Linked DNA regions of Prosthecodimorpha staleyi. The protein of the gene in region 1 interacts with the protein of each later gene in a pairwise test. Links are inferred from orthologs where the notes say so. Each region holds a gene or a part of one and is shown in the gene's direction. Other genes may lie near its edges. The genes, in order: KL771_RS19800 and KL771_RS15285.

What was found.
Region 2: the proteins of KL771_RS19800 (region 1) and KL771_RS15285 interact in binary tests that used the Escherichia coli proteins (3 or more experiments, as listed by UniProt). The link is inferred for Prosthecodimorpha staleyi from one-to-one orthologs.

What each region holds. Positions count from the first base shown.
Region 1 is NZ_JAHHZF010000010.1:100,748-115,583, forward strand. What follows is about bases 1,496-4,796. They hold KL771_RS19800 ([protein-PII] uridylyltransferase), read left to right. Parts: upstream 1,496-1,827; coding sequence 1,828-4,596; downstream 4,597-4,796. Other genes in these bases: KL771_RS19795 (NUDIX hydrolase), read left to right, coding at 1,496-1,613. Also shown: KL771_RS19790 (sensor domain-containing diguanylate cyclase), read left to right, coding at 1-853; more of KL771_RS19795, read left to right, coding at 1,131-1,495; KL771_RS19805 (hypothetical protein), read left to right, coding at 4,841-5,236; hisA (1-(5-phosphoribosyl)-5-[(5-phosphoribosylamino)methylideneamino]imidazole-4-carboxamide isomerase), read right to left, coding at 5,459-6,190; imidazole glycerol phosphate synthase subunit HisH, read right to left, coding at 6,213-6,863; KL771_RS19820 (DUF2628 domain-containing protein), read right to left, coding at 6,860-7,396; imidazoleglycerol-phosphate dehydratase HisB, read right to left, coding at 7,398-7,991; KL771_RS19830 (M48 family metallopeptidase), read right to left, coding at 8,135-8,887; KL771_RS19835 (hypothetical protein), read left to right, coding at 9,230-9,829; KL771_RS19840 (hypothetical protein), read left to right, coding at 9,991-10,494; KL771_RS19845 (sulfotransferase), read left to right, coding at 10,630-11,493; KL771_RS19850 (DUF2852 domain-containing protein), read right to left, coding at 11,577-12,029; KL771_RS19855 (hypothetical protein), read right to left, coding at 12,325-12,819; KL771_RS19860 (glycosyltransferase family 2 protein), read right to left, coding at 13,013-13,828; KL771_RS19865 (DUF1127 domain-containing protein), read right to left, coding at 14,040-14,192; KL771_RS19870 (CoA-acylating methylmalonate-semialdehyde dehydrogenase), read left to right, coding at 14,592-14,836.
Region 2 is NZ_JAHHZF010000007.1:148,145-162,410, forward strand. Bases 6,511-9,241 are described here. They hold KL771_RS15285 (P-II family nitrogen regulator), read left to right. Parts: upstream 6,511-7,572; coding sequence 7,573-7,911; downstream 7,912-9,241. Other genes in these bases: KL771_RS15280 (acyl-CoA thioesterase), read left to right, coding at 6,511-7,172; KL771_RS15290 (ammonium transporter), read left to right, coding at 7,931-9,241. Outside these bases: KL771_RS15245 (methyl-accepting chemotaxis protein), read right to left, coding at 1-773; KL771_RS15250 (RidA family protein), read left to right, coding at 1,113-1,499; leuC (3-isopropylmalate dehydratase large subunit), read right to left, coding at 1,673-3,079; KL771_RS15260 (L,D-transpeptidase), read left to right, coding at 3,379-3,891; KL771_RS15265 (c-type cytochrome), read left to right, coding at 4,003-4,329; KL771_RS15270 (HPP family protein), read right to left, coding at 4,310-4,792; KL771_RS15275 (ubiquinone biosynthesis hydroxylase), read right to left, coding at 4,925-6,223; more of KL771_RS15280, read left to right, coding at 6,309-6,510; more of KL771_RS15290, read left to right, coding at 9,242-9,505; KL771_RS15295 (dihydrofolate reductase family protein), read left to right, coding at 9,724-10,254; KL771_RS15300 (NAD(P)H-quinone oxidoreductase), read left to right, coding at 10,542-11,537; KL771_RS15305 (DUF1013 domain-containing protein), read left to right, coding at 11,782-12,486; KL771_RS15310 (YifB family Mg chelatase-like AAA ATPase), read right to left, coding at 12,881-14,266. UniProt on the Escherichia coli protein: Involved in the regulation of nitrogen metabolism. Regulates the activity of its targets by protein-protein interaction in response to the nitrogen status of the cell.

The sequences.
Region 1 (14,836 bases):
TCTGTTTCCCGGCATCATCCAATCCGGCGCCTGGGAGCGCTACCGGAAGACGATGACCGAACGGGTCTCCGACGACTTCTCCTACTATGCCACGCCGGCTGGGCGTTGGCTCAACGTCAAGATCGCACCGCTCGGCGACGGCTTCATCATGGTGCTGACCGACATATCGACATTGCAGACTGCGCTGATCGAGGTCGAGCGGGAGAAGCAGAACGCCCAGCGGCTGCTGTCCGAACTGAAGAGCGAAATCGCGCAGCGGGAACTGCTCGAATCCAATCTCCGGCGCATCTCCTCGACGGACGAATTGACCGGCGTCCTGAACCGGCGCGGCTTCGACGAAGTGGTCGGCCTGAAGGTCAAGGAGATCCTCGAGCGTCGCGAGGCCGCCACGGTGGTCGCCGTCGACATCGACCGGTTCAAATATATCAACGACCAGTTCGGCCATGCCGGCGGCGACGAGGTGCTGCGGGTTCTCGGCGGCGTGCTCGCCCGCAACATCCGGGCGGGCGACGTGCTCGGACGCATGGGCGGCGAGGAATTCATGATCCTGCTGCGGGGCATTCCGCTCGAAGGCGCCTGGGAGGCGGCGGAGCGGCTGCGCATGGTCGTTGCCACCACGCCGATCCAGTACGAGGGCGTCACGATCGTCGTCACGGCGAGCTTCGGCATCCAGGAGCTTGGGCTTGCCGGCAGTCTCGAGAAGGCCCGGCTCGAGGCCGACCGGGCGCTCTATGCCGCCAAGGAGGTGGGGCGCAACTGCGTCCGCGCCTACGGTGTCGATCTCGATCCCCTGCGCGACATCGCCTGGTACAGCCGCCCGGGAGACGCCACGGATACCGCCTTTCTCGACTGAGACGCCTGCGCAGCCGGCGCCGCGTGGCCCCGTTCCCCCTCGCAGCGGCAGCCGAAGCCAACCGCGTTCCGCGCGATATCCGCTGTCGCTTCACGACCACTAGCCGGCTCAGTTTCGCTCCCGTTCAGGCTTGCGTTCGAGGGCGCTATCGGCGTACCGGTGTCGCCCCGATCGGAAATGGCCGGTTCGCGTGCCCCGTGCGGGCGGGAGCCAGTTGCCGCGGCCATATCGCCATAGCGGGGCTTGGACGGACGAGACGGCAGGGGTCGCAGACGCAATGGTCGGCAAGAAGGCAGGCGCTAAGGACAGGGGCAAGGACGGCCGCCGGCAGGTCGCCGCTCTCGTCTGGCGCCGCGAGCTCGACGGTTCGATCCGCATCCTGCTGATGACCTCTCGAGAGACCGGCCGCGCCGTGATCCCGAAGGGCTGGCCGATGCGCGAGCATGCCGACCACAGGTCGGCTGCCATTGAGGCCTATGAGGAGGCCGGCATTCTCGGCAAGGTGGCGAAGAAGCCGATCGGGCAGTATCGCTACTGGAAGCGGCTCGACACGCGGTTCATCTTCCTGACCGTCGACGTCTTTGCGCTCGAAGCCCGGGAGATGCGCACCGAGTTCCCCGAGCAGGGGCAACGCAGCATGAACTGGCTGGCTCCGGATGCCGCCGCGACGCTGGTCGACGAACCCGATCTCGCCGCCCTGATCCGATCCTTCAGTCCGAAATCGGCGCCTGCGCCGGTGTCGGAGGACCCGCAGGCCTGAGCGTGACTTTTTCGGTTGCCGGTCGCGCGATGATGGAAATCGGATCGCTCCCGCTTTAACGTTGGGATTCAGGTTCGGTGTCCGGTGCGTTCCCGAAAGATGGTTCACACGGGATCCGGTCCGACGACATCAGCACAAGGTTCGAATCGTCGGGACAATGGCGTCCCGGCGGGACAGGTGCCGGGGCGGGACAAGGATTTCGCACGACATGCCGATGAAGAGAGGGTTCGAAACCCTGATCGACGCCGCAGCCCTGCGGCGGCGGCTGACCGCCCTGGTCGAAGGTGGGGCGGATGGTGGCAATCCGGCGATCCGCGCCCAAGTCCTGGCGATCCTCAAGGAAGTCCGGGCACAGACCCGGGCCGAGATCGAGGCCATGCTGCTCAAGGACCGGCGCGGCTCGCTCTGCGCCGAGCGCCTGAGCCATGTCCAGGACGAGATCATCCGCGTCATCTACGATTTCGCGGTCCACCACGTCTATCGCGTGAAGAACCCGTCCGCGGCCGAGCGCATCGCCGTCACGGCGGTCGGCGGCTATGGGCGCTCGACGCTGGCACCGGGATCCGACATCGATCTCCTGTTCCTGCTGCCCTACAAGCAGACGCCCTGGGGCGAGAGCGTCATCGAATACATCCTCTACATGCTGTGGGACCTGGGGCTGAAGGTCGGCCACGCCACGCGCAATGTCGACGAATGCCTGCGCCTGTCCCGGTCCGACATGACCATCCGAACGGCCCTGCTCGAAGCCCGCTTCCTGTGGGGCGACGAGCCGCTGTTCCGCGATCTGGCGCGCCGTTTCGACGAGGAGGTCGTCCGCAATACCGGCCCCGAATACATCGCCGCCAAGCTCGCCGAGCGCGACGACCGGCTGAAGCGCCAGGGCACCTCGCGCTACCTGGTTGAGCCCAACATCAAGGAAGGCAAGGGCGGCCTGCGCGACCTGCAGACCCTGTTCTGGATCGCCAAATACTTCTACCGCGTCCGCAGGCCGGAGGAGCTGATCGCGGCCGGCGTGCTGTCGCGGGCCGAACATGTCCGCTTCAAGCGCTGCGAGGACTTCCTCTGGGCGGTGCGCTGCAACATGCATTTCGCGACCAACCGGTCGGAGGAGCGCCTGTCCTTCGACCTGCAGCGCGAGATCGCCCAGCGGCTCGGCTATGTCGAGCGCGCCGGCATGCGCGCCGTCGAGCGCTTCATGAAGCACTATTTCCTGGTCGCCAAGGATGTCGGCGACCTGACCCTGATCTTCTGTGCCGCGCTCGAGGAGCAGCACGTCAAGATCGCGCCGGTGCTCAATCGCTTCATCAAGCGGCTGACCAAGCGCCATCCCAAGACGCTCGGCAGCGGCGCCTTCATGGTCGAGAACGACCGGATCAACGTCACCGGCCCGGACGTGTTCAAGCAGGACCCGGTCCGCCTGATCCGCATCTTCCAGCTCGCCGACAAGGAAAACCTGGCATTCCACCCGGATGCCATGAAGCTGATCACACGCTCGCTCAGCCTGATCGACGACGAGCTCAGGAACAACCCGGAGGCCAATTCCCTCTTTCTCGATGTCCTGACCTCGAAGAACGATCCGGAGACCGTGCTGCGCCGGATGAACGAGACCGGCGTGCTCGGCCGTTTCGTTCCGGAATTCGGCCGCGTGGTCGCGATGATGCAATTCAACATGTATCATCACTACACGGTCGACGAGCACCTGCTGCGCTCGATCGGCGAACTGTCCGAGATCGAGAAGGGCACGCGCAAGGCCGAACTGCCGCTCGCCTCGGCGATCCTGCCCGGCGTTCAGAACCGGCGCCTGCTTTATGTCGCGCTGTTCCTGCACGATATCGGCAAGGGCCGGCCGGAGGATCATTCCGTCGTCGGCGCGCGCATCGCCACCAAGCTCGGGCCGCGCTTCGGGCTGACGCCGGCCGAGACCGATACGCTGGTTTGGCTGATCGAGAAGCATCTGGTCATGAGCATGGTGGCGACCAGCCGCGATCTCAACGACCGCAAGACGATCCGCGACTTCGCCGCCGTGGCGCAGAGCCCGGAGCGGCTGAAGCTGCTGCTGATCCTGACGGTCGCCGACATCCGTGCGGTCGGCCCGGGCGTGTTCAACGGCTGGAAGGGCCAGCTCTTGCGCACGCTCTACTACGAGACCGAGCCCTATCTGGCCGGCGGCCACAGCCAGATCACGCGCGACCAGCGCGTCGCAGCGGCCAAGCGCGAACTGGTCGAGAAGCTGGACGGCTGGGATGCCGAGGAGCGCGAGGACTATGTCGAGCGCCACTATGCGCCCTACTGGCTGCGCGTCGACCTGCCGCGCAAGATCGAGCACGCCCAGTTCATCCGCGCCGCCGTGCGCAGCGGCCGCAAGCTTGCCACCAACGTGACCCCGCGCGCCTTCGAGGGCGTGACCGAGATCACCGTGCTGGCGAGCGACCATCCCCGCCTGCTCTCGACCATCGCGGGCGCCTGCGCGGTGGCCGGCGCCAACATCGTCGACGCGCAGATCTATACGACCACCGACGGCCTCGCCCTCGACACCATCTTCGTCAGCCGCGAATTCGCCGACGACGGCGACGAGCAGCGGCGCGGCTCGCGCGTTTCCGGCCTGATCGAAAAGGCCCTGGCGGGCGGCGAGCGCCTGCCCGAACAGATCGAGCGCAAGGCGCTGGCCAAGCCGCGCGTGAAGGCCTTCCAGCTGCCGACCGACGTGATCGTCAACAATTCCTGGTCGGACCGCTTCACCGTGATCGAGGTCTCCGGCCTCGACCGGCCAGGCCTGCTCTACGACCTGACGCGCGCCATCTCGGATCTCAGCCTCAACATCGCCTCGGCCCATATCGCCACCTTCGGCGAGCGGGCGGTCGACGTTTTCTACGTCACCGACCTGTTCGGCCAGAAGGTCGAGACCCGGGTGCGCGAAAAGGCCATCCGCGAACGCCTGATGCGCTCCTTCGACGGCAAGCGCGACGTCAAGGCGGCTTCGTAGGAGCGGTTCAGGCAGACATTCGCAGCTTGCGGATGTCCGGTCGATTTGACGTTGCGGTCCCGATTTTGCCGGATCTGCTTTTGGGGCCGACAGCTTCAGTTCATCGACACAACTTGAATCCCCGAGGAAGTATCGCCACGGTTTTCAAGACAGCCCAAGCACAGAATATCCCATACACATATGCGGTTTCTTTTTGGAGATAATCGACCTTCCATTACGTGAAAATTTTGTTCGGAGATTTGATATGCAGGATATATTTTGCGGCCGCATGTTCCAATTTTGGGAATATACCGTCAGTCACGGATCTCTCTTGATCCGAAGCCCCGCGACAAGCGAGACGGACAAAACGCTCGACATTGTCGCCTATGCGGTTGAGTACGTTTCGATTCCCCGCCATTTCGGGGACATTTCCATTGCGCGAGCAACTCAATCTGAGGTTGTTGATGTCGCAAGACTGGTAGACAGAACTCTGCATGAGACCTGCAAAGTCTGGACGATTGAAAGCAGCGGATCCCGATTTCTGATCGCGGCAACGTTTCTTCAGTTCAGGGAATACAATGGATCTATTTTTGATAGCCCTTTTAGAGATCTTTGGGATAATTATGATGCCAATTCCCGATTGATTTTGCATTTCCAATAGGCACTATACGAACGAGCAACATAAATTATACCAGCTTCACAGGTTCTCCGATGGTCCGATTTCTGTCGGATATCGCGCGGCTTGCTGAATTCGGCGAGCGAGATTCGAGCACAGGCTCCCCCGACTGCTCCCAACCCTGACACCCCCCCAACACCATCCCGTGGCAGACGACCGGACTGGCTTCCATGCAGGCCGTATGGCGATAGGCCCGCAGTCGCCCCGTCACGCCGCCGCGGCGAGCCTGGCCAGGGCGGCGACCGGGTCGATGCGGCCGTCATAGAGGGCGCGGCCGGAGATGGCGCCTTCGAGGAGGCGGCAGTCGGGCGCGCAGAGCCGTTCGATATCGGCCATCGAGGCGAGGCCGCCGGAGGCGATCACCGGGATCGAGACGGCGGCGGCCAGCGCCAGCGTGGCCTCGAAATTGATGCCCTTGAGCACGCCGTCGCGGTCGATGTCGGTATAGACGATCGCCGCCACGCCGGCATCCTCGAAGCGGCGGGCGAGGTCGACGGCCTCCAGCTCGGACGCCTCGGCCCAGCCCTCGACCGCGACCCTGCCGCCGCGCGCGTCGATGCCGACCACGATCCGGCCCGGGAAGCGCGCCGAAGCGGCCTTGACCAGGGCCGGGTCGCGCACCGCCACGGTGCCGAGGATGACGCGGTCGATGCCGGCCTCCAGCCAGGTCTCGATGCCGGCCATGTCGCGGATGCCGCCGCCGAGCTGCATCCGCATCGATACGGCGGCGCGGATCGCCTCGACGGCGGCGCGGTTGACCGCGCGGCCCGCGAAGGCGCCGTTGAGGTCGACAACATGCAGCCAGGGGAAGCCCATCGCCGCGAAGGCGCGCGCCTGGGCGGCCGGATCGTCGTTGTAGACGGTGGCTGCATCCATGTCGCCGAGCTTCAGGCGGACGCAGACGCCGTCCTTCAGGTCGATGGCGGGAAAGAGAATCATCGCGCGGGATCCGGGCCGCCCGTCAGGGCGACCATTTCAGGAAGTTGGCGAGCAGGCGCAGGCCGAGGGTCTGGCTCTTCTCGGGGTGGAACTGGGTGCCGAAGATGTTGTCGCGCGCCACGATCGCGGTGCGCGGGCCGTCATAGTCGGCGGTCGCGACCAGGTCGCGGTGATGCTTGGTCGAGAAGGCGTAGGAATGCAGGAAATAGGCGTGCAGTCCGTCGGGACCGAGCCGGATGCCGTCCAGGACCGGGTGCGGATTGACCGCATCCATCGTGTTCCAGCCCATATGCGGCACCTTGAAGGAGGCGTCCGACGGCTCGATCGGCTCGACGACGCCGTCGATCCAGCCGAAGCCGTCGATCTCCTCGTGCTCCACGCCGCGCGTGGCGAGCAGCTGCATGCCGACGCAGATGCCGAGGAACGGGCGGCCGCGATGTTCGACGAACTCCCGCAGCGCCTCGTCCATGCCGGGCAGTGCGGCGAGGCCGCGCCGGCAGAACGGGAAGGCGCCGTCGCCGGGCAGCACGACCCGCTCGGCCTTGCGCACCACCTCGGCATCGCGCGTCAGCACGATGTCGTGGCCATAGCCGATCTCGCGCGCCACCCGCTCCAGGCCCTTTTCGGCCGAGCGCAGGTTGCCGGCGCCGTAGTCGATCAGCGCCACCGTCACGGCCGCGTCTCCGTGAAGCCGACGATCGGCGGCAGCGCACCGCCGCCGGGCACGACCGGGCGGGACGCGGCGGGATCGGGCGTCCCGGCGGATGGGGCGCCGGCCGGCGCGTTTCCGGCGGCGCGGGCTTCCGGCACGCGCGCCCAGGCCGGCGGGGCCTTCTCATGCACCTTGTTGAAATAGAGCCGCTCGGCCTCGTCGTGACCGCCGGCATGGATCAGCCCGACCAGTTCCCAGCCGCGCCGCTCCAGCGTGCGCCGGCGGGCATCGTTGGCGACGATCGCGAACCACAGCCAGAACAGCCAGAACAAAACCGCCCCGGCGATGGCGTTGACCTGAACCCCGAGCGTCGCGATCGCGGCGACCGCCAGCGTCCAGCCGATGAGCACCAGCCACAGCCGATGGCGCAGGATCCAGATCGGCCCGAACAGCAATGCCATCCAGCTGATCCGCTCGCGGATGAAGACGGCCCGCTCGGCATCGTCGAGCCGGCTGTCGCCGTCGGGGGGGGCATGCACCGTCCAGATTGCCATGTCAGCCCCCGAGGCTTCCCTTGGTGGAGGGGATCGCGTCCGCGCGGCGCGGATCGATCGCGACGGCGGTTCTCAAGGCGCGCGCCAGCGCCTTGAAGCAGCTCTCCGCAATGTGGTGGCTGTTCGACCCGTACAGATTGGCGACATGCAGCGTCACGCCGGCATTCATCGCGAAGGCGCGGAACCACTCCTCGACCAGTTCGGTATCGAACTCGCCGATCTTGGGGCGCGGGAATTCGGCCTGAAAGACCAGGAAGGGCCGGCCGGAAATGTCGATCGCGCAGCGCGTCAGCGCCTCGTCCATCGGCAGATGCACGTCGGCATAGCGGGTGATGCCGCGCATGTCGCCGAGCGCCTGCCGGATCGCCTGGCCGAGCGCGATGCCGACATCCTCGACCGTATGGTGGAAGTCGATATGCAGGTCACCCTCGGCGCGGATGTCGAGATCGATCAGCCCGTGGCGGGCGACCTGATCCAGCATGTGGTCGAAGAAGCCGACGCCGGTCCGGATGTCGGAACGGCCGGAGCCGTCCAGATCGACGGACACGGTGATGTCGGTCTCGCGGGTCTTCCGCGCGACGGTCGCCTTGCGCATGGGGTCCTCAGGCTTCGAATGCGAGGCGGTTCTACCGCATGTTCCGCCCGGGCGAAATCGTCTCGTCGAAAAGAAGCGGCCGGGGTCCGATGTCTGGACCGTCACAAGAGGCGGGCCGGTCGAATGTCCGGACCGCCGGGCGCTCAGCCGTAGGCATGCAGGCCGGCGCCGTGGCGCTTCAGCCAGAGGCGGCCGCGCTCCATGTCGGGGCAGGTCTCCGCGACGCAGCGCCAGAAGCGGACGGAATGGTTCATCTCGCGCAGATGCGCGACCTCGTGGGCGACCAGATAGTCGAGCACGAAGGGCGGCGCCAGGATGACCCGCCAGGAGAAGGACAGTTCGCCCGCCGCCGTGCACGAGCCCCAGCGGCTGACCGTATCCTTCAGCCGGACCGCGCTGGCGCGGACGCCGAGGCGGCCGGCATGCAGCGCCACCGCCGGCTCGATATCGCGCCGCGCCTCGCGCCGGAGGAAATCGGTCAGCCGGCGGGCGAGATGCTCTTCGGCGCCGGCGACGCAGAGATGCGGGCTGCCGCCGATCTCGTCGATCCAGACGGTGCCGCGCCGGTCCGGGCGGTGGAAGATGCGATGGTCGAGCCCGCGCAGGGGGACGACGGCGCCGTGCGCGAAGCCGACCTTGCCGGGCCGCCGCGCCAGCCGTTCGGCCAGCCAGCCGCGATGCCGCTCCAGAAAGGCGACCGCCTCGCCGATCCGCCCGGATTTCGGCAGGGTCAGCACCGGCTCGTCCGATCCGGTCGGCAGCCGCAACGAATAGCGCCGCGCGCGCGGCTCCACCTTCACGGCGATCCGGACCGGCCCGTCGGGCAGGTCGAGATCGACATGGCTCGGCACGACGCGCGGCGCCGGCGGCGAACGGGTGAAGGCGAACAAGGACATCGTTTCGGCGAATCGTGCAGAGCCCCGCCCCATGATGCGGGACCGGGACGGCGCGGGGAAGGGCGGGTGGTGAAGCCGTAACGGTTGGTGTTTCGGCGCCTCCGATGCGGATCTTGGTCGAGAACGACCGTCGATATCGATAAGATGATCCCCCCATGCGCCGATTGCATTTGAGGAACAGCGTGGCTCCAATGTGGGAATGCGTCCGACCCCAAGCCCGTCCGCCCAACCACGTCGCCAATCCCAGCAGAGGACCGATCCAGCCTCGCCACGTCGTCGCAGAAGTCCGATCAGACGCCACACCAGAAGGGAAACCGATATCTGGACCGCATCATCGGATCGATGCGCTTCACCTTCAGGAACAGAAACTTATTTGACGTGGGCGTTTCATCCATGAAACGGATTTTCTTCTTTGCAACCCCCAGCGACATCGTCCCCGTGCTGGCGCGGTTCGAAGCCGGCGAGCCGCTGAAATTCGTGGAAATGGGCGTGACGACCACACCCAACAGGGCGATCTACTTGACTTCAAATGAAATTCCCAACCCCGGCATCGCAACTCATGAAACCGGCAGCATGTCGGAGGCCTACTTGGTGTCTCACAGAGATACAAAGAATGCCATAACTGGCTTCATTGACAGAAAAGGTGAGAATCGTTGGAGTCTGGCAAATTCCGATAATGAGGACTCCGTGATATTGACGATTTCAGGTCTTTGGAAAACGGGAACCTTGCTGCCAGGAAACATTGCGACGCTTCACTCAAGTCAAGCCGCCCAGCAGCTGATGAAGCGGTTCCAATCCGCCTTAAGGCGGGAGGGCTTTTCCCGGATTCGAGGCTGGTGGCTTGGCGCCGAGGCGCTTGAAAGATTGAAGGCCGGCAAGAGACTGACGGTCACTGCCGAACAATCGCCACCGCAGTTCGATTTTGTTCTACCTGAAGGGTGAACAATGATTACATTCAGAGGCAATCCATTCCATAGATTACACGAAAAAGATCGACGCGCGTATCTTCTCGCCGCATGCCCATGCAATTCACGATACATGTTGAATGGAGCGCAGGATAAAGCAACGGGCACAGAGATTGTACCCCATCCAGAACCAGCACTATGAGCCTCGCCTCGATGGTCATCAGGCGCTTCAAGCGCAACGGGCGGAATGGCGCCTTTCTTCGGGTGTTCGACCACTTCGATGAACGCCAGAAGCATCGGATCCTTGCAAGCTTCTCACCGGCGCCCGGTGAAGTACCCCTCATCGCGGAATTGAGAGGCGATGACGTTCGATTGCTCCTGACGGATTTGCGTTTGATTTCGAAAACAGGATCACATGAATATTGTTTCAGGGCGGTGGAGATCGAAGATGCGAGACTGCCAATCAAGAAGATGATTGCTAAGGGAAGTCACAAAGCGGACACTGCGGATATTGAATTGAAGCGACGGAATGGCGGATATCATGTCCTGACGGCAGAGAATGGGCCCCCACTCTTCGGGCTCCTGAACGCCATTCTCTGTTGGATCAACACAACGTCCCGTTCAGCTGAATCATGCCCGGATACAATCACCAATGACCTGCAAGGCGCGGACAGCGGCAATGTCGTCGGGGCTGCGAGCTGACACCGGAGACGGGCCCGGCCCCTCCGTGCCGCTTGGCAAGCCGCATAAAGGGAGACAGGCGCCGCTGCGCACTTTGCCCGCCGACTTGCAGACGGTCGCTCTCCGTCCCATCCTGGCCCGATATTTCGGGTCTTCATGGAAATCGAGGACGGAGCCTACAGGTTGACGGGGGAACCATGGGAGCCGGTTGCCATCGGTGGCATCGGCGGGAGTGGAACACGCATCGTCGCGACGCTTCTGCAGCGATTGGGACGCGTGATCGGTGACGACCTGAACGAATCCCTGGACAATCTCTGGTTCACCTTGCTGTTCAAGCGGAGAGGCGCGCTCCTCGATACGGATCGGGATTTCGCTCGACTGTGTGACATCTTCTGGGATCGCATGGGCGGTTCCGGCGGAGACTGCCCTGACGCGCGCGCCAGGCTCGACGCCCTTGCGGCCCAGGATCGCATGAAACACAGTTCATCCTGGCTGCGGGCGCGGGTCGCCTCCTGGCTCCAACGCCCCGTCACCTTGGGCCGGCCGTGGGGCTGGAAGGAGCCGAACACCCATATCGTGGTCGACCGGCTGTTCCGGATGAAGCCGGCCTTGCGCTACATCCACATCGTCCGCAATCCGCTCGATATGGCGCTGAGCTCCAATCAAAATCAGCTGGAATGGTGGGGGCCTGTCCTTCTCGATCGTCCCGTGATCGTGGGCCCGAAGGATGCCCTGAGCTACAATTGTGCGGTGATCCGGCGCATTCGGAAGATTGCCGCCGATCATGGCGAACGGGTCTGCCTGATCGACTACGATCGGCTTTGCCGGGAGCCTGCCGAGTCCTGCGAAACCCTGGCCGGATTCATCGGTGCCCAGGCCGATGCCGACACATTGGAGTGGTTTTCGGACGCGATCCGCCGCCGAACGCCAGCGGAAGGACGCGGCAGAGAGATCGATCGCTCAATGCTCGACGCCGGCGACCTCGAATTCGTCGCATCGCTCGGCTATGCGATCGGCTGACGGTCCTGCGATAAGATCGGGCGCGGCAGGACCGCCGGCGCCCACTGGGACGCCGGCGTCGACAGTGTCATCGCGGGCAGGGATCAGGCCGTGGTCGGGCCGTCCTGGCGGCGGCGGCGTTCTTCCATGAAGCGGTCGAACTCCTGCTGGTCGCGGGCGCGCTGCAGGTCGCGGACATAGGTCTCGAATTCGCGCCGCTCCTGGTCGAGGCGACGGCGTTCGGCATCGAGGCGCTCCATCTCGCGGCGGCGATACTCGTCGAAGGCCGCATTGCCGGTGCGCTCCGCGAAGGCGCCCGAGCGGCGGACGGTCTCGGCAGCGTCGCGCCAGCCGCCGAAGCCGGTCTTCTCGCGGAAGCCCGCGCGCAGGCCCTCGGCGAAACCGCGGATGCGGTGTCCGAAGAACACATAGGCGAGCGCCGCCACGCCAAGCGGCCAGGCGATCAGAAAGCCCAGGATCGTCAGTCCGACCGTCAACGGCGTGAAGCCGGGGCGGCCCGCCTGGGCGGCGTCATAGGTCGTGTTGCAGTGCATCATGTCGGCTCCTTGCTGTCCGGCAGGATTCGGCAAGGCCCGGACCGCCCCGTCCGGCTTGCAGAATCCTGCACGGTGTCGTGCCGGCCCGCCAACCGTCGAGGCTGGAACACCGGCACCACATCGACGTGGTCCCCGCGGCCGGTCCGTTCAAGATCTTGAATTTAGCCGGGACTGCTCCCATGCGGCCTGCGACGGCACCGCCCGGCGAGGGGCATGCGCCCGATCGGCGGACCTCTCTCAGGTCCCGCAGACGGACGCTTCGCCAGGAGGCAGGCCGATCCCGGGGGGCCAGCCCCTACCGGAACTGCGACGGCCGGAACCGCCGCAAGGCAAGCACGCCGAGGACCGAAAAGAGCACCAAGACGAGCCCTTGGGCAATCGCGAAGGGCGGCTCGGACTGCGTCGGGGCGAGCGCCCGCAGCGGCCCGATCTTCTGGAAGGCCTGCACGACGCCGACGAAGACGTTGAGATAGAGGGCCAGCACCGCCGTTACGACATAGATCGCCCGCCAGGGTCCCGACAGGCTCTTGATGTAGAGCGCCACGATGGCGCCGGTCAGCGCCAGCAGCGACACCACCCCGACCCAGTGGGAGGGCAGGAAGGTTTCGTAGGGAAACATGAAGCCGGTGACGCTGGTCGCGTCTGTGCTGGCCAGGAACAGCAACGTCCAACCGGGGCGGAAGCGCCCGGCGACGAGATCGGCCAGAACGACCAGCCCCGCGCCGATGCCGACAAGACTGAGGACGACGTGAAGGGTCGTGAATGTCGAAAGCGACAGTCCCAGGATCATGGCTAGGGCCTCCTCGGCGGGCGGCGCACCGGCTGCGCCGATGGCGGCACCGAACCGTCCGATTGCCGACACCATCCGCACAACAACCTATACCTGATCTCGCGTCGCAATACGCCGCCCGGCGCGGCACGCGTTCCGCGACGCCGCGGCCCCGATGACGGCCGTCCGGGTCCCCCGTTCGGGTCGGCGCCCGCTACACCTCGGCATCGGCAACCCGGGGCAGGTCGCGCCACCAGCGCCGCGCCCGGTGAAAGCGGTGGTGGTCGATCGTCGAGTCCGCAATGTCGATGGTCGCGCGCTCGAAGGCGTTCCAGTCTTCCGCCAGTTGTTCCCGGCTCCAGAAATATTTCTTGCCCCAACCCTTGGCGATATCCAGCTCGCGCGAGCGGGTTCCGGACTGCTCGTGACGCCTCTGCGTGCGCTCGAAATCCAGATACTTGTAGTGCAGCAGCAAAAGCTCGTCGCGCGGCGGCAGGCGGATTTCGCCGGTCGGCTGGCAACTGTGGCGCCCGGTGGCGTAGTTGGTGGCTTCGATCCGGTCGGGGTCGAAAAGCCCAAGCTTGCTCATCTTGACCCAGGGCGCGCCGCGGGTCAGGTGCGCGCAGAGCAGGAGATCGGCCGGTTCCGGAAACTGCGCCGAGATCATCTGGTAGCCGAGCGCCGGGATCAACGTGACCACACGCTCCCGGCTGACCGCAAGATAGCGCTCCAGGTCGGGATGGTAGAGATGCTCGTCGATGTCGGCGACGATCACCCAATCCGCGACGCCCCGGCTTTCGTGCCAGACCTGGTCGGAGAATCGGACGCTGGACAGGATGCGCGATTTCGGATCGCCGGGCGGCAGGGTCCGCAAGGTCACCTTCGGATGCGCCCGCAGAATCTCGATCGAGCCGTCCGTCGAGCCGTCATCGTAGACGAAATAGCGGTCCACGACAGGGTCGTAGTGGCGGAACATGAAACCGAGCATGTCCGCGTCGTTCCAGCACCGCGTGTAGAGATGCACCGTCATGGATGATGCCGTCCGGCCCACCGCTTCGCCTGTTGGTCGACAAGCCAGCGAACGGGAACGCCTCGGAAACCCGCTGCGGCCGCTCGGCCAATCGGTGATATCTCAGTCCGTCACGACCGTCCATGGCGCGCCCAAAAGGCCCCCGAAACGGCGCGAGCCGCCCGGCAGGACCGGGCGGCTCGCGCAGGGAATGCAGGATTCCCGGATCGTCTCAGCGGACGGCTTCACGGGCCAGGCGCGGGATGTCGGCGCGCGGGATGCCCAGATCGGCAAGCTCGCGGTCGTTCAGGCCGCCCAGTTCCCAGACGGTCGCCCGGTACTTCCGGTAACGCGACCACGAATCGGCAAAACGCTTCAGCATCATGATGTTCTCTCCTCTGCATGCGGCGGCGGTTCAGGCGCCTACCGCAATGCAACGAACGCAGTGCAACATAATGTGCAGTGCAACATGATACCAGCCGACTGCCGGAACGGCAGCCATGCAACGACGGCATGCCGCCTGACGTTTCCTTAATCAGCCATTCACAATTGCCGCGTCGCCGGGCGAAGCCGGTCCGGCCGGCCGCCCCACTAGCCGGACATGCGCGATCCGGTCCGGGCCTTATCGGGCGGCGTGCGCAGAATCCTGCCGGCCGGGCGGGAACCCGCCGGGATTAGCCCGGCTGGCCGATGGACGAGGCGGGACCGGGCCTGCTAGGCATGGCACCCTGGAAACACAATCCGCCCCGGCGGCGAGATCCGCGCGGTGAACCGGAGGGAACGCATGCGTCACTATGGGCACTTCATCGGCGGCAAGACTGTCGCCGGCACGTCCGGCCGCGAGGCCGATGTCTTCGAGCCGATGACCGGCGAGGTCGTCGCCAAGGTGGCGCTGGCCACCAAGGCGGAGGTCCGTGCCGCGGTCGAGAATGCCAAGGCGGCGCAACCGGCCTGGGCGGCCACCAACCCGCAGCGGCGCGCACGCGTGCTGATGAAGTTCCTGGAACTGGTCCAGCGCGACTACGACGC
Region 2 (14,266 bases), on another replicon or contig:
ACCGCGCGGAACCAGCGATAGCTGCCGTCCTTGACCTTGAGCCGATAGGCCACGTCATAGCCGGTGCGGCCGCTGCGGTCGTTCATGCAGGCCATGAAGGCATTGAAGGTGGCCTGCGCATCCTCGGGATGCAGGCGGTCGGCCCAGGATCCGACGACATCGGGGAAGCCGTAGGTGTCGTCGGGCGCGAAGCCGCACAGACGACGGAAGTCCGGCGACCAGCGCCAGGAACTGGCCCGGCTCATGGCGTCGCCGCCGACGATGATCGCATCCCACAGGCCGACGCCGGCCGCGCGGTCGAGCAGATTGGCACGTTCCATGGCATTGGTCTGCTCATGCACGTCGATCAGCGCACCGCAGGCGCGCTCGGCCATGCCGGTCGACGACCGCTTGACGCCGCCGACGGCGCGGAACCAGCGGAAGCTGCCGTCCTTCACCTTCAGCCGGTAGGTCACGTCGTAGCCGGTCTTGCCGCTGCGGTCGCCGAGGCAGGCCATGAAGGCCGCGAAGGTGGCTGCGGAATCGTCGGGATGCAGGCGGTCCGCCCAGGAGCCGACCAGATCCGGGAAGCCGGTCATGTCGCCCGGCGCGAAGCCGCACAGCCGGCGGAACTCCTCCGACCAGCGCCACTTGCTGTCGCGGCTCATCGGATCGCCATTGACCAGGACCACATCCCACAGGCCGATGCCCGCATGGCGGCTCAGAAGCGACCAGAGTTCCTGATAGTCGTTCTCGATCGACTGGTCCTTCTTCGCAAAAAAGAGCAGTGCCATGTTTCCTCCGGGGGCGGCTTTTGCATTCCGCCTGTTGTCGGTCCGATCGATTGGATCGCGTCCAAGTCTCCCTCGGCTCCGATACCCGCACGATGCGTCGATCGCCGGCGCGCTAAGCCGGGGCGCAGACCGCTGCCGATGCGGTGCACTGCCATTCGGGTTGGGGAGAGATCCGATACGTTTCAGATAGTTGTCGATATTGTTTAAGGTGTCGTAAAATTTCAAAAGATTGCACTTTTCCGATCGGCACAGCCGGTCGATCCTGAACGACATCACCGGCCCGGAAGACGAGCGACCGGCCGGCGCTCCGGATTTCTTCAGAGGGACACCCGCATGCCCATCGCCTTCCACATGATCGCCGGAGCGCCGGAGCCGGTCGCAACCTTCAGCCACGCCACGGAAATCGACGGCTGGGTCTTCGTCACCGGCCAGATGCCGACCGTACCGGGCCGCCCCGACGACCCGCTCGCCGAGGGCATTGCGGCGCAGACCGTGCAGGTGATGGAAAACCTGAAGGCGGTCTTGGGCGGCCTCGGCCTGACGCTAGCCGACGTGACCATGGCGCGCGCCTATCTCCTGCATTTCGACCGCGACTACGCGGCCTTCAATGCGGTCTACAAGGGCTTCTTTGCGGAGGGAAAACTGCCGGCCCGCACCTGCGTCGGCGTCTCCGGGCTGGCCAAGGGTGCGCTGGTCGAGGTCGACCTGATCGCTCGGCGGGGGTAACGCGCAAGGTCCTCGCCGGCCCGACGGCATTGTGCGGCGCGCGGCGGCGAGGCCCGCATGCCCCCGGCCGGCGGCGCGGGCCGCGGATGCTCGGCCCCTCTCCCGGGGCCACACATGAAAAGAGCGCCCGGACGGATCCGGACGCTCTCCAATCGATCGGCGATCGGTGACGCTCAGCCGAGCGTGCGGATGTCCACGAAGCGGCCGGCGATCGCGGCGGCGGCGGCCATAGCAGGCGAGACCAGGTGGGTGCGGCCCTTGAAGCCCTGGCGGCCTTCGAAATTGCGGTTCGAAGTCGAGGCACAGCGCTCGCCCGGATCGAGCCGGTCGGCATTCATGGCCAGACACATGGAACAGCCCGGCTCGCGCCATTCGAAGCCGGCGGCCTTGAAGATCGCGTCCAGGCCCTCGGCCTCGGCCTGCGCCTTCACCAGGCCGGAGCCGGGCACGATCATGGCAAGCTTGATCGACGGGGCGACGGTCTTGCCGGCGACCATGGTGGCGACGGTGCGCAGATCCTCGATGCGGCCGTTGGTGCAGGAGCCGATGAAGATCTTGTCGAGCGGGATATCGGTGATCGGGGTGCCGGGCTTCAGGCCCATATAGTCGAGCGCGCGACGCTTGGAGCTGCGCTTGTTCTCGTCGGCGATCTCTTCGGGGTCCGGCACCGTGCCGGTCACCGCGACCACGTCCTCGGGGCTGGTGCCCCAGGAGACGATCGGCGGCAGGTTGGCGGCGTCGAGGCGGATTTCCTTGTCGAAATGCGCGCCCTCGTCGGAGAATAGCGTCTTCCAATAGGCGAGCGCCTTCTCGAGCTGCTCGCCCTTCGGCGCCTTCGGCTTGCCGAGGATATAGGCGAAGGTCTTCTCGTCCGGCGCGATCAGGCCCGCCCGCGCGCCGCCCTCGATCGACATGTTGCAGACCGTCATGCGGCCTTCCATCGACAGCGCGCGGATCGCCTCGCCGGCATACTCGATGACGTGGCCGGTGCCGCCTGCGGTGCCGATCTCGCCGATGATGGCCAGGATGATGTCCTTCGCGCCGACGCCTTCGGGCAGTTGCCCGTCGACGATGACGCGCATGTTCTTGGCCTTGTTCTGCACCAGCGTCTGAGTGGCGAGCACGTGCTCGACCTCGGAGGTGCCGATGCCGTGGGCAAGCGCCCCGAAGGCGCCGTGGGTCGAGGTGTGGCTGTCGCCGCACACGATAGTCATGCCCGGCAGGGTGAAGCCCTGTTCGGGCCCGACGACGTGGACGATGCCCTGCCGGCTATCGAGCTCGTTGTAGTACTCGACGCCGAACTCCTCGGCATTGCGCGCCAGGGTCGCCACCTGCAGGGCGCTCTCCGGATCGTCGATACCGTGGCTGCGGTCGGTGGTCGGGACGTTGTGGTCGACGACCGCCAGCGTCTTCTGCGGCGCATGGACCTTGCGATGGGCGACGCGCAGACCCTCGAAGGCCTGCGGGCTGGTGACCTCGTGCACCAGATGGCGGTCGATATAGAGAAGGCAGGTTCCGTCCGGCTGGGTGTCGACGACGTGATCGTCCCAGATCTTGTCGTAGAGGGTGCGCGGGGCCATGCCTTCGTCTCCGTACGGTCGCTCGCCCGGCCGGCTCTGATGTCGCTCGGGCGTCATAGGGGTCGGGCGTGAATACCTGAAACCGGCCGCGGACGGAAGTCAAAGTCGCGCCTTCCATGCGCATGACGCGCCTGCATCCGATGGCGGCGCCCCCGTCCGCCGGCCGGCCGGCGCCGCCCCGGACCCGCAAAATCCCGCATGAACCGTTCGTGAACCACGTCTCCTAGGCAATATTCAAGTTCTGTCGTTTACTGAATGTGCCGGAAGGTCTTTTGACCGGGACGCTTTCGGAGGGAGTCATGCGTATTTCACATCTTCGCAAGGTCTTGGCCGGTGCCGTGCTGCTGGCCGCTTTCGCCTTTGCACCGGCGGCCGTCGCGGGCGAAACGGTCGCATTCGATTCGAGCTATGCCGCCGGCACCATCGTCATCAAGACGGGCGAGCGGAAGCTCTATTATGTCACCGGACAGGGTCAGGCGATCCGCTACCCGATCGCGGTCGGCATGCCGGGCCGCGAATGGACCGGCACCAACACGGTGGCGCGCAAGGAGGTCAACCCGACCTGGCAGCCGCCGGCCGCGGTCCGGGCCGACAAACCCGGCCTGCCGAGCCTGATCCCGCCGGGACCGTCGAACCCGCTCGGACCGCGCGCGATGGTGCTGGCCTGGGGCGAATACGCCATTCACGGTACGAACAAGCGCAGCTCGATCGGGACCCGCGCCTCCTACGGCTGCATCCGCATGTACAATGAGCATGTCGTCGAGCTGTTCGACCGCGTCTCGGTCGGAACGCCGGTCGTGGTCCTGCGCTGACCGGACCAACCGCGCGACCCCCGTATTAATTCAGATGACCGCCCGCGGGTCGGTGGCTAGGCTGGCAGGCCAAGCTCCGGAGCGGGCGGTTCGATTTCGAGGAGGAAGCGCATGCGTCGATGGGGTCTTGCGGGTCTGACGGCCGTTCTCGCGCTGGCGGCCATCCCGGCCGGCGCCGCCGGGCCGGACGCCGCCAACGGCGCGCGGCTGGCCAAGCGCTGGTGCGCGGAATGCCATGTCGTCGCGCCCGGCCAGGCCCAGGCCAGCGCCGACGTGCCGGCCTTCTCGGCCATCGCCGCCGACCCGACCAAGACCGTCGACCTGCTGACGACCGTGCTGACCGTTCCCGAGAAGGCGCATACACGCATGCAGAACCTCAATCTGTCGCGCGTCGAGATCGCCGACCTGATCGCCTATATCAGGACCCAGAAGCCCTGACGGACCTGCGGCTCAAGCGATAGAGCCAGGCCGCAGCGGCGACCACGATGGCGCCGATCGCCACCGAGGCGACCGCCATGGCCGGATCCGCGCCGACAATCAGGATCGGATCGCCGCCGGCGGGCGGCTGCATGCAATGCAGCGCCTGCATCACGACGATCGCAAGGCCGACCGCCAGCGCCGCGGCCCAGGGCGACGGGCCGAGCAGAATGGCGACGGCCCAGCCGGTCAGGCTCGAAACGGCGTGGCCGGCCAAAATGATCCGCGGCCGGGCGAAGGCGCTGTCGGGCAGCAGGAAGGCGACGATCACGGTCGAACCGAGCGAAGAGGCCAGGTGGCCGATGCCGGTTGCGCTCTGCAGCGCGACGATCGCGGTCAGGCACAAGCCGGCCAGGACCGCAGCCCGAGCCGCCTCGCCGACTCCGGTCGGAACGGCGAGCAGATCACCTAGCCGGAAGAGCATTCTCGTCGTCCGGGACGACCTCTGGGTCCTGGTCATGGCGCCGATGATGCACGATCCCTGCCACGATCGTCACCGGTCCGGCTGCCCGATCGACGCATGGCCGCCCTGTCGGGCGACACCGACGCGGTTTGGTCAGATGGCCTCGCCGCGCATCAGCCGCGGCATGTCGCCGCCGATGCCGGCGGCCTCGCGGATGAAGCGGCGCTTCAGGCCCGGCAGCCGGTCGACCAGGCCGAGCCCGATGTCGCGGATCAGCCGGATCGGCGTCAGGTCGTTGGAGAAGAGCCGGTTCAGCACGTCGGTGACCATGCCCATCTCGAAGGCGTCGTAGCGCCGCCAGAGCTGGTAGCGCTCCAGCACGTCGAGCGCGCCGACATCCTGGCCGAGGCGGCGCGCCTCGATCAGCACCTCGGCCAGCGCGGCCGCGTCGCGGAAGCCGATATTCAGGCCCTGGCCGGCGATCGGATGGATGCCGTGGGCGGCGTCGCCGCACAGCGCGAAGCGCGGGCGGACCCAGTCGCGCGCCAGCGTCAGGCCGAGCGGATAGGCGTGGCGCGGGCCGGCCTGGCGGATCGCGCCGAGATGGCGGCCGAAGCGGCGCTCCAGTTCGAGCGCGAAGGTGAAATCGTCGCCCTCGACCAGCCGGCGGGCCTCGTCGGAACGCTCGGACCAGACCAGCGACGAGCGGTGGCGGCCCTCGGGGTCGTCGGCGAGCGGCAGGATGGCGAAGGGTCCGGACGGCAGGAAATGCTCCTCGGCGCGGCCTTCGTGCGGCCGCTCGTGCGCGATGGTGGTGACGATGCCGGACTGGCCGTAGTCCCAGCGCACCGTCCGGATGCCGGCGAGATCGCGCAGCCGGGAGCGGGCGCCGTCGCAGGCGACCAGCAGGCCGGCCTCGATCCGGCGGCCCGAAGTCAACGTGAGCCGGGTCGCGCCAGGGCCGGTCTCGAAGCCGGAGACGCTGTCCGGTGCGATCAGGGCGATGCCGGTCGCGGTGGCGGCATCGAGCAGCGCCCCGACCATGGCCGCGTTGAGCACCATATGGGCGAAAGGCGTGCCGTCCTCCAGCGCCCCGCCGAAGGTCAGGAAGACCGGCCGGACCGCATCGCCGACACGGCTGTCGGTCACCACCATCTCGGTGATCGGCTGGGCGGCCGGCGCGATCGACGACCACACGCCGAGTCGGTCGAGCATCGCGCGGGCGGCCGACGCCACGGCGGAGGCCCGGCCGTCCCGACGCAGCGCCGCGGGCGGCTTCGGCTCGACGACGGCGACCGCGAGGCCCGGATCGGCCGCCTTGAGCGCGAGGGCAAGGGAGAGCCCGACATAGCCGCCGCCGGCGACCACGACATCCTGACGCTCGGACATGTCCTTCGAACTCCTGCTGCGCTGCCGCCGGACGGCCGGCGATCCTGCACAACGAAATAGCACCGCGACGCGATTTCGCCAGACCGGCGGGTCGACATTGGGGTTCGCCCGCCTGTAACTCTGTGGCAACCGCCGACCGGAGTCCCGCATGAAAAGCGCCGTGGAACAGCTTCTGGACTCGCTCGATCTGGAGCCGCTGGAGGTCAACCTGTTCCGCGGCCGTTCGCTGCAGGTCGGCTGGCAGCGCATCTTCGGCGGCCAGGTGATCGGCCAGGCGGTCGCCGCGGCCGCGCGCACCGTCCCCGACCGGGCGATCCACTCGCTGCACGCCTATTTCCTGCGTCCGGGCGATCCGTCGCACCCGATCGTCTACGAGGTCGACCGCATCCGCGACGGCGGCAGCTTCACCACCCGCCGGGTGCTCGCCATCCAGAAGGGCGAGGCGATCTTCTCGATGGCGGCGTCCTACCACAAGGCCGAGACGGGCCTCGCCCACCAGATCGCCATGCCGGACGTACCTGGCCCGGACGACCTGCCGAGCGAGGCGGAACTGCGCGAACGCTATTTGGCCGAAGCCCCCGAGAATGTCCGCCGCTACTGGATGCGGCCGCGACCGATCGAGATGCGCCCGGTCGACTTCCGCCATTATGTCAGTCGCGAGCCGCTCGAACCGACGCAGTTTGTCTGGTTGCGCGCCACCGGCCCCCTCCCCGACGACCCGTCGGTGCATGCCGCCGTGCTCGCCTATGCGTCTGACACAACCTTGCTCGACACGTCGCTCTTCGCACACGGCCGGTCGGTCTTCGACCACGACCTGCGGCTGGCCAGCCTCGACCACGCCATGTGGTTCCATGCACCGTTTCGCATCGACGACTGGCTGCTCTACGCCCAGGACAGCCCGGTGACTGGCGCCGGCCGCGGCTTCAACCGCGGCACCCTGTTCGATCGCACCGGGCGCCTGGTCGCCTCTGCGGTCCAGGAGGGCATCATCCGTCAGGTGAGGCAGAGCTGACCTGCCTTAGAATCAGGCAGGATTTGCGGCGGATTTTCGGCGTATCCCGCGCTGCAGCAGAGGTCCGAACCGCGTCGGCGGAACCGCACCGGCGATGTTTGATCGATTATTAGGCAGTATCGCCCCCTGCTCCGCGCCGGCACCCCCGTCGGATTCCGGCAATCTGCCTATTCTGTGGTCACATCTCTGCCGACCAGGATGGCCGACTCCCCGGTGGCCGCGATTCCTATCGTGATCCCAACATGTTGCGACGCTGCCCGGAGTTGGCACGGAGATTGATTCCCATCTGGGCACCGGGGGCCGAGCCGCGCCAATACGCTACTCGTCACCGAATTCGTTCGACGGCCCGACCGGGCCGAACAGGCCCGCGAGCGGGTACAGGAGAAACGGGAAAGCGTTCATGAAAATCGTGATGGCCATCATCAAGCCGTTCAAGCTGGACGAGGTGCGCGATGCCCTCACGGCGATCGGCGTGCAGGGTCTCACCGTGACCGAGGTCAAGGGCTACGGCCGCCAGAAGGGTCACACCGAGATCTATCGCGGCACTGAATACGCGGTCAGCTTCCTGCCCAAGATCAAGATCGAAGTTGCGGTCGCCACCGACCAGGTCGAAAAGGTCGTCTCTGCGATCTCGTCCGCGGCGAAGACCGGCCAGATCGGCGACGGCAAGATATTCGTCTACGGTATCGATCAGGCCGTCCGTATCCGCACGGGCGAAACCGACGTCGAAGCGCTCTGAACTTAGGAGTTCCTGTAAAATGTCGATCTCAACGATGCTTTCCGGGCACTCCCGGACCGCCCGGACGGCGGCCACGGCGCTCGGCATCCTGGCTCTCACGACGCTCTCCGCCGCGGCGGCCGGTCCCGAACCGAACAAGGGCGATACGACCTGGATGCTGATCTCGACCATCCTGGTCATCCTGATGACGCTGCCGGGCCTGGCCCTGTTCTACGGCGGCCTGGTCCGCTCCAAGAACATCCTGTCGGTCCTGATGCAGGTCCTGTGCGGCTTCTCGCTTATCTCGATCCTGTGGGTCGTCTACGGCTATTCGGTCGCCTTCTCGAGCAACCCGAACGAGGCGATGAACCCCTATTTCGGCGGTCTGTCGAAGATGTTCCTGTCGGGCGTGCTGACCGCCGATCCGACCGCCGGCCTGAGCTTCGCCAACACGGGCACCTTCTCGAAGGGCGTCGTGCTGCCGGAGATCGTGTTCGTCATCTTCCAGCTGACCTTCGCGGCCATCACCCCGGCCCTGATCATCGGCGCCTTCGCCGAGCGCATCAAGTTCTCGGCCGTGATGGTCTTCCTGGTCCTGTGGTTCACCTTCGCCTATCTGCCGATGGCCCACATGGTCTGGTTCTGGGCCGGCCCGGACGCCTACACGCTCGCCGCCTCCAATGCCGACGCCATCAAGACCGCGCTCGGTGAGGAATCCGCCAAGAAGTTCCTCGACATGCTGGCCGCGGCCGGCGAAGACAAGGCCAAGGTCGCCGAAGTGCTCACCGCCTATGGCGATGCGCTCGGTGCGACCGCCGGCTTCCTGTTCCAGAAGGGCGCGATCGACTTCGCCGGCGGCACCGTGGTGCATATCAATGCCGGCGTCGCGGGTCTCGTCTGCGCCATCATGGCCGGCCGCCGCGTCGGCTTCGGCAAGGAGAACATGGCGCCGCACAACCTCGTCCTGACCATGATCGGCGCTTCGCTGCTCTGGGTCGGCTGGTTCGGCTTCAACGCCGGTTCCAACCTCGAGGCCAACGGCCTGACGGCTCTCGCGGTCCTGAACACCATCGTCGCCACCGCCGCCGCCGCGCTCGCCTGGAGCCTCGCGGAAGGCATCACCCGCGGCCATGCCTCGATGCTCGGCGGCGCCTCGGGCGCGGTTGCCGGCCTCGTCGCTGTGACCCCGGCCGCCGGCTTCGCCGGCCCGATGGGAGCGATCGTGATCGGCCTCGTCGCCGGCATCGTCTGCTTCTGGGCGGTGACCTCGCTGAAGTCGATCTTCAAGTATGACGACAGCCTGGACGTCTTCGGCGTGCACGGCATCGGCGGCATCGTCGGCGCCATCCTGACCGGCATCTTCGTCGATCCGGCCCTCGGCGGCGCCGGCGTCACCAACTACCTGGCGACCGAGGCCACCGCCGTGGTCGGCTACGACCGCGCCGCGCAGATCACCTCCCAGCTCTGGGGCGTCGGCGTCTCGGTGGTGTGGACCGCGGTGGTCTCCGTCGTCGCGTTGCTCCTGATCAAGGTCACGATCGGCCTGCGCGTCTCCGAGCCCGCAGAACGCGAGGGTCTCGACATCACGAGCCACGGCGAGCGCGCCTACAACTAAGCCGTCTTCCACCCGGGCGGGTCGGTCTCCTCCCGACGACCCGCACGCGACGGCCACTTCGCCCCGGACGGCTTCCGTCCGGGGCTTTTCTTTGCCTGGAGAGCTCCGCCGACCCGCAAGGTCCAGCCGACGCTCAGATTTTCCCGCCGCCTGCGGGACACCGAGTTGCCCGCTCCGGCACCGTTCCGCGGCCGCGTCCGGTTGGGTAGGCTGGCACAATGACCGAGGTGATTCTCTACATCGCGCATTCGATCGACGGCTTCATCGCCGACCGAAACGGCGGAATCGGCTGGCTGAAGCCCTATGACGGCACCGATTTCGGCTATGACGGATTCATCCGGCGGGTCGACGCGGTGGTGATGGGCCGCAGGACCTATCAGGACTGCCGCGGCTTCGGGACCTGGCCCTATCCGGGCAAGTCGACCGTGGTGATGACCAAAGGGGCACCGGTCGACGGCGACGGTCTGGCGGTTTTCGACGGGCGCAGCCCGCAGGAGATCCTGATCGATCTCGAACATGCCGGCCGCAAGACCGCCTGGATCGTTGGCGGCGGCGGACCGATTCGGGCCTTCCTCGATGCGGGTCTCCTCAAGCGCCTGATCCTGTTCCAGATGCCGGTGCTGCTCGGCGCAGGAACCCCGCTCTGGCCGCCCGGCCGCAAGAGCTACACGGCCACCTTGCGCCGGACCGTGGCCTACGAGATCGGCGTGGTCGAAACGGAGTACGAGATCGGCCGGACCTTCGTCTGAAGCGCCGGTGCAGACGGGGCAGGCGCGACGCCGACGCTTCGGCCGCCATGAGCCGGCGTCATGGCCGACGGCTCGATCGCAGGGGCCGGGGCCGGTTCATTTCGTGGGAGCGGAACACCAGCATATTGACGGTGCTGTCAATTCGGCCGGAGACCGGGTAAGTCGCGATGTCCCTGTTGGGGATCGGCTTCCAAGGGTCGATGCAGCAATTCCGATTCGAGGGAAGTTGGGCTAGTGTCCCGAGCCTTGGCGGGCGCAGCGCCCGCGCGTCCTCTCGGAGATGTTCGATGCCGCTGCCCGAATCCATGACCGCGATCGGCTATGAGGCGCCCGGCGGGCCGGAAGTGCTGATGCCGGTGTCGCGGCCGGTGCCTGCGCCGGGACCGGGCGAAATCCTGGTCAGACTGTCGGCGGCCGGCGTCAACCGGCCTGATGTCCTGCAGCGCCAGGGTGGCTATCCGCCCCCGAAGGGCGCCTCCGACATTCCGGGCCTGGAGATCGCCGGCGAGGTGGTGGCGCAGGGTCACGGCGCGGGCCGCTTCGGCCTCGGCGCGAAGGTCGTCGGCCTGGTCGCCGGCGGCGGCTATGCCGAATATGCGGTGGTGCACGAGACCAACGCGCTGCCGGTGCCGGGCGGGCTCGATCCCGTCGCCGCAGCCGGCATCCCGGAGACGTTCTTTACCGTCTGGTCGAACGTGTTCGACCGCGCCGGCCTGAAGCCGGGCGAAACCTTCATGGTTCATGGCGGGACCTCGGGCATCGGCACGACCGCGATCCAGCTCGCCAAGGCCTTCGGCGCGACCGTGATCGCGACCGCCGGCTCGGCCGCCAAATGCCAGGTCTGCCGCGATCTGGGGGCGGATCTCGCCGTTGACTATCGCGAGCAGGATTTCGTCACCGCCGCCAAAGACTTCACCGGCGGACGCGGCATCGACGTGATCCTCGACATGGTCGGCGGCGACTATATCGAGAAGAACCACGAGGCGGCGGCCATCGAGGGCCGGATCGTGCAGATCGCCTTCCTGAAAGGGCCGAAGGCGACGGTGAACTTCACCCGCCTGATGCTGAAGCGGCTGGTCCATACCGGATCGACGCTGCGGGCGCGCGAAGTGCCTTTCAAGGCGGCGATCGCCACCGCCCTGCAGGCGAAGGTTTGGCCGTTGATCGAGGCCGGCACGGTGCGGGTCGTGATGGACTCGACCTTCCCGCTTGCCGAGGCGGCCGCCGCCCATGCGCGCATGGAGACGAACGCCCATATCGGAAAGATCGTGCTGACGGTCTGAGACAGCCACCGGATCGGCGCCTCCGCTGACAGCGGGCGCCGGGCTGGACCCGGCCGGCGGCCTGCCGGCGCGAACGGCTGTCGATGGTCCGAAGGTCTCCGGCCGACCGGCGCCGCGCCGCAGCACAATTCGTTGCACAATGGCGGGGCAGCGCGTATATAGTCGGCAATCCCGTCAATCGACGAAAGATTTCAAGCCTCCCCCCGAAGGCCACCGGGAGAGGCCACGAGGAGGGTCCGCCCCGATGTCCAACGCGCCGAATACGCCGCTGATGCCGAAGGCGACCGCCGTCTGGCTGGTCGAGAATACCGGGCTCAGCTTCGAGCAGATCGCTTCCTTCTGCCGGCTGCACCCGCTCGAAGTGAAGGCGATCGCCGACGGCGAGGCCGCCCAGGGGATCAAGGGCCTCGACCCGATCATGTCCGGTCAGCTGACCCGCGACGAGATCGAGCGCGCCCAGCGCGACATTCGCTATCGGCTGAAGCTGGCCGAGCGGAAGGTGCGGGTGCCGGAGGCCAAGCGCCGCGGTCCGCGCTATACCCCGGTCTCGCGCCGCCAGGATCGGCCCAACGCCATCCTATGGCTGCTGCGCAACCACGCGGAGCTGAAGGACGCGGCGATCATGCGCCTCGTCGGCACCACCAAGACCACGATCCAGCAGATCCGCGAGCGGACGCACTGGAACGCCGCCAACCTGCAGCCGATGGACCCGGTCACGCTCGGCCTGTGTTCCCAGCTCGAACTCGACCTCGAAGTCGAACGCGGCTCCAAGGGCGCGCCGAAGCGCGAGGAAGGCGATCCGAATGCGCAGGTGCTGCTCTCGGTCGAGCAGACCACGTCCGCCGCGGCGCTGGCCGAGCAGGACGAGGAGAAGGAGCTCGACGCCGAGAAGATCTTCGCCAAGCTCAAGAGCCTCAAGGGTCCGGTCGAGCCCGACGAAGAGATCTGACCGCGCGCGGATCGCGAATCCCGGTATCCGGCGGCCATCAGGCCGCCGGTTTCGTATCGGCCCCGGCACCGGCCACTGCACCGACCTCAAGATCGCCTACCGCCGACCGGAAGACCGCCCCGGTCGGCCTTGCGCCGCGACGACAGCGAGGCGCGCCGGCGACTGCCGTCCCGGCGCGCCAATCGTCCCGGTCGACCGACGCCGCCCCTCCCGGCCACAAATGGCTCCGACGGTTGGACCCGCAAGCGGCATGGGCCTGTCCGTCGGCGACGCGCGTCCGTACGGGCCGCCATTCCGGTACCGCGACATCACTCCGACAACGTGCGGGCCGATATGGCGCCGCCCATGTCCGAGGGCTCCCGCAGCCCCGTCGGCCCGCAGGCCTGCCAGGCGGTCAGGCCGCCAGCAATCGCTCTCCGGCGCCGCGATAGCCGATCGCCTCGGCGATATGGATCCGGCCGACCCGTTCCTCGCCCTCCAGATCGGCCAGAGTCCGCGCCACGCGCAGGACGCGATGATAGCCGCGCGCCGACAGTTTCAGCGCCTCGGCCGCCTGGGCGAGAAGCCGCGCGCCGGTCGCATCGGGCCGGGCGATCTCGTCGATCACGGAGGCGCTGCAGGTGGCATTGGTGGTGCCGGCGGGAAGTCCAAGCGCGGAGAAGCGTGCGGCCTGTACCGACCGGGCGGCGGCGACGCGCCGGGCCACGGTGGCGGAATCCTCCGACGGTGCCGGCATGACAAGATCGGCGGCGGTAACCGCTGCGACCTCGACCCGGAGATCGACCCGGTCGAGCAGCGGGCCGGACAGCCGTTCCTGGTACTCCGCCGCGCAGCGCTCGCCGCGGCGGCAGACGAAGCCCGGCTCGCCGGCCCGTCCGCAGCGGCACGGATTCATCGCGGCAACCAGTTGCATCCGGGCCGGATAGGAGACCCGGTGGTTGGCGCGCGCGATCATCACGCTGCCGGTCTCCAGCGGCTGGCGCAGGCTGTCGAGCACCTGCGGGTGAAACTCCGGCAGTTCGTCCAGGAACAGGACGCCGTGATGGGCGAGCGAGACCTCTCCCGGCCGGGCACGGAAGCCGCCGCCGACCAGGGCTGCCATCGAAGCCGAATGATGCGGGGCCCGGAACGGCCGCCGATTGGACAGCCGGCCTTCGGCCAATTCGCCGGCGATCGAGGCGATCATCGAGACCTCGAGCAGTTCCTTCGGATCGAGTGGCGGCAGGATCGAGGGCAGCCGCGCGGCAAGCATCGACTTCCCGGACCCGGGCGGGCCGATCATCAGGAGGTTGTGCGAACCGGCCGCCGCGATCTCGAGCGCCCGCTTGGCGGTCTCCTGCCCCTTCACGTCCTTCAGGTCGGGCATCGCCGCCGGGTTCTCGCGCATGCGCGGCTCCGGCCGGGCGATCACCTGGGTGCCCTTGAAGTGGTTGGCGAGCTGCACGAGGCTGCGGCCGGCGACGATGTCGATATCGGGGCTGGCCCAGGCCGCCTCCGAACCGCAATCGGCCGGGCAGATCAGTCCGCGCCCCATGGCATTGGCGCCGATCGCCGCCGGCAGAACGCCGGCGACCGGCGCGATCGTGCCGTCGAGCGCCAGTTCGCCGACCGCCACGAAATCCGCCAGTTGGTCGCCCGGCAGGGCCCCGATCGCCGCCATGATGCCGAGCGCGATCGGCAGGTCGTAGTGGCTGCCCTCCTTCGGCAGATCGGCGGGTGCCAGATTGACCGTGATATGCTTCAGGGGCAGGCCGAGCCCGGTCGCATAGAGGGCGGCGCG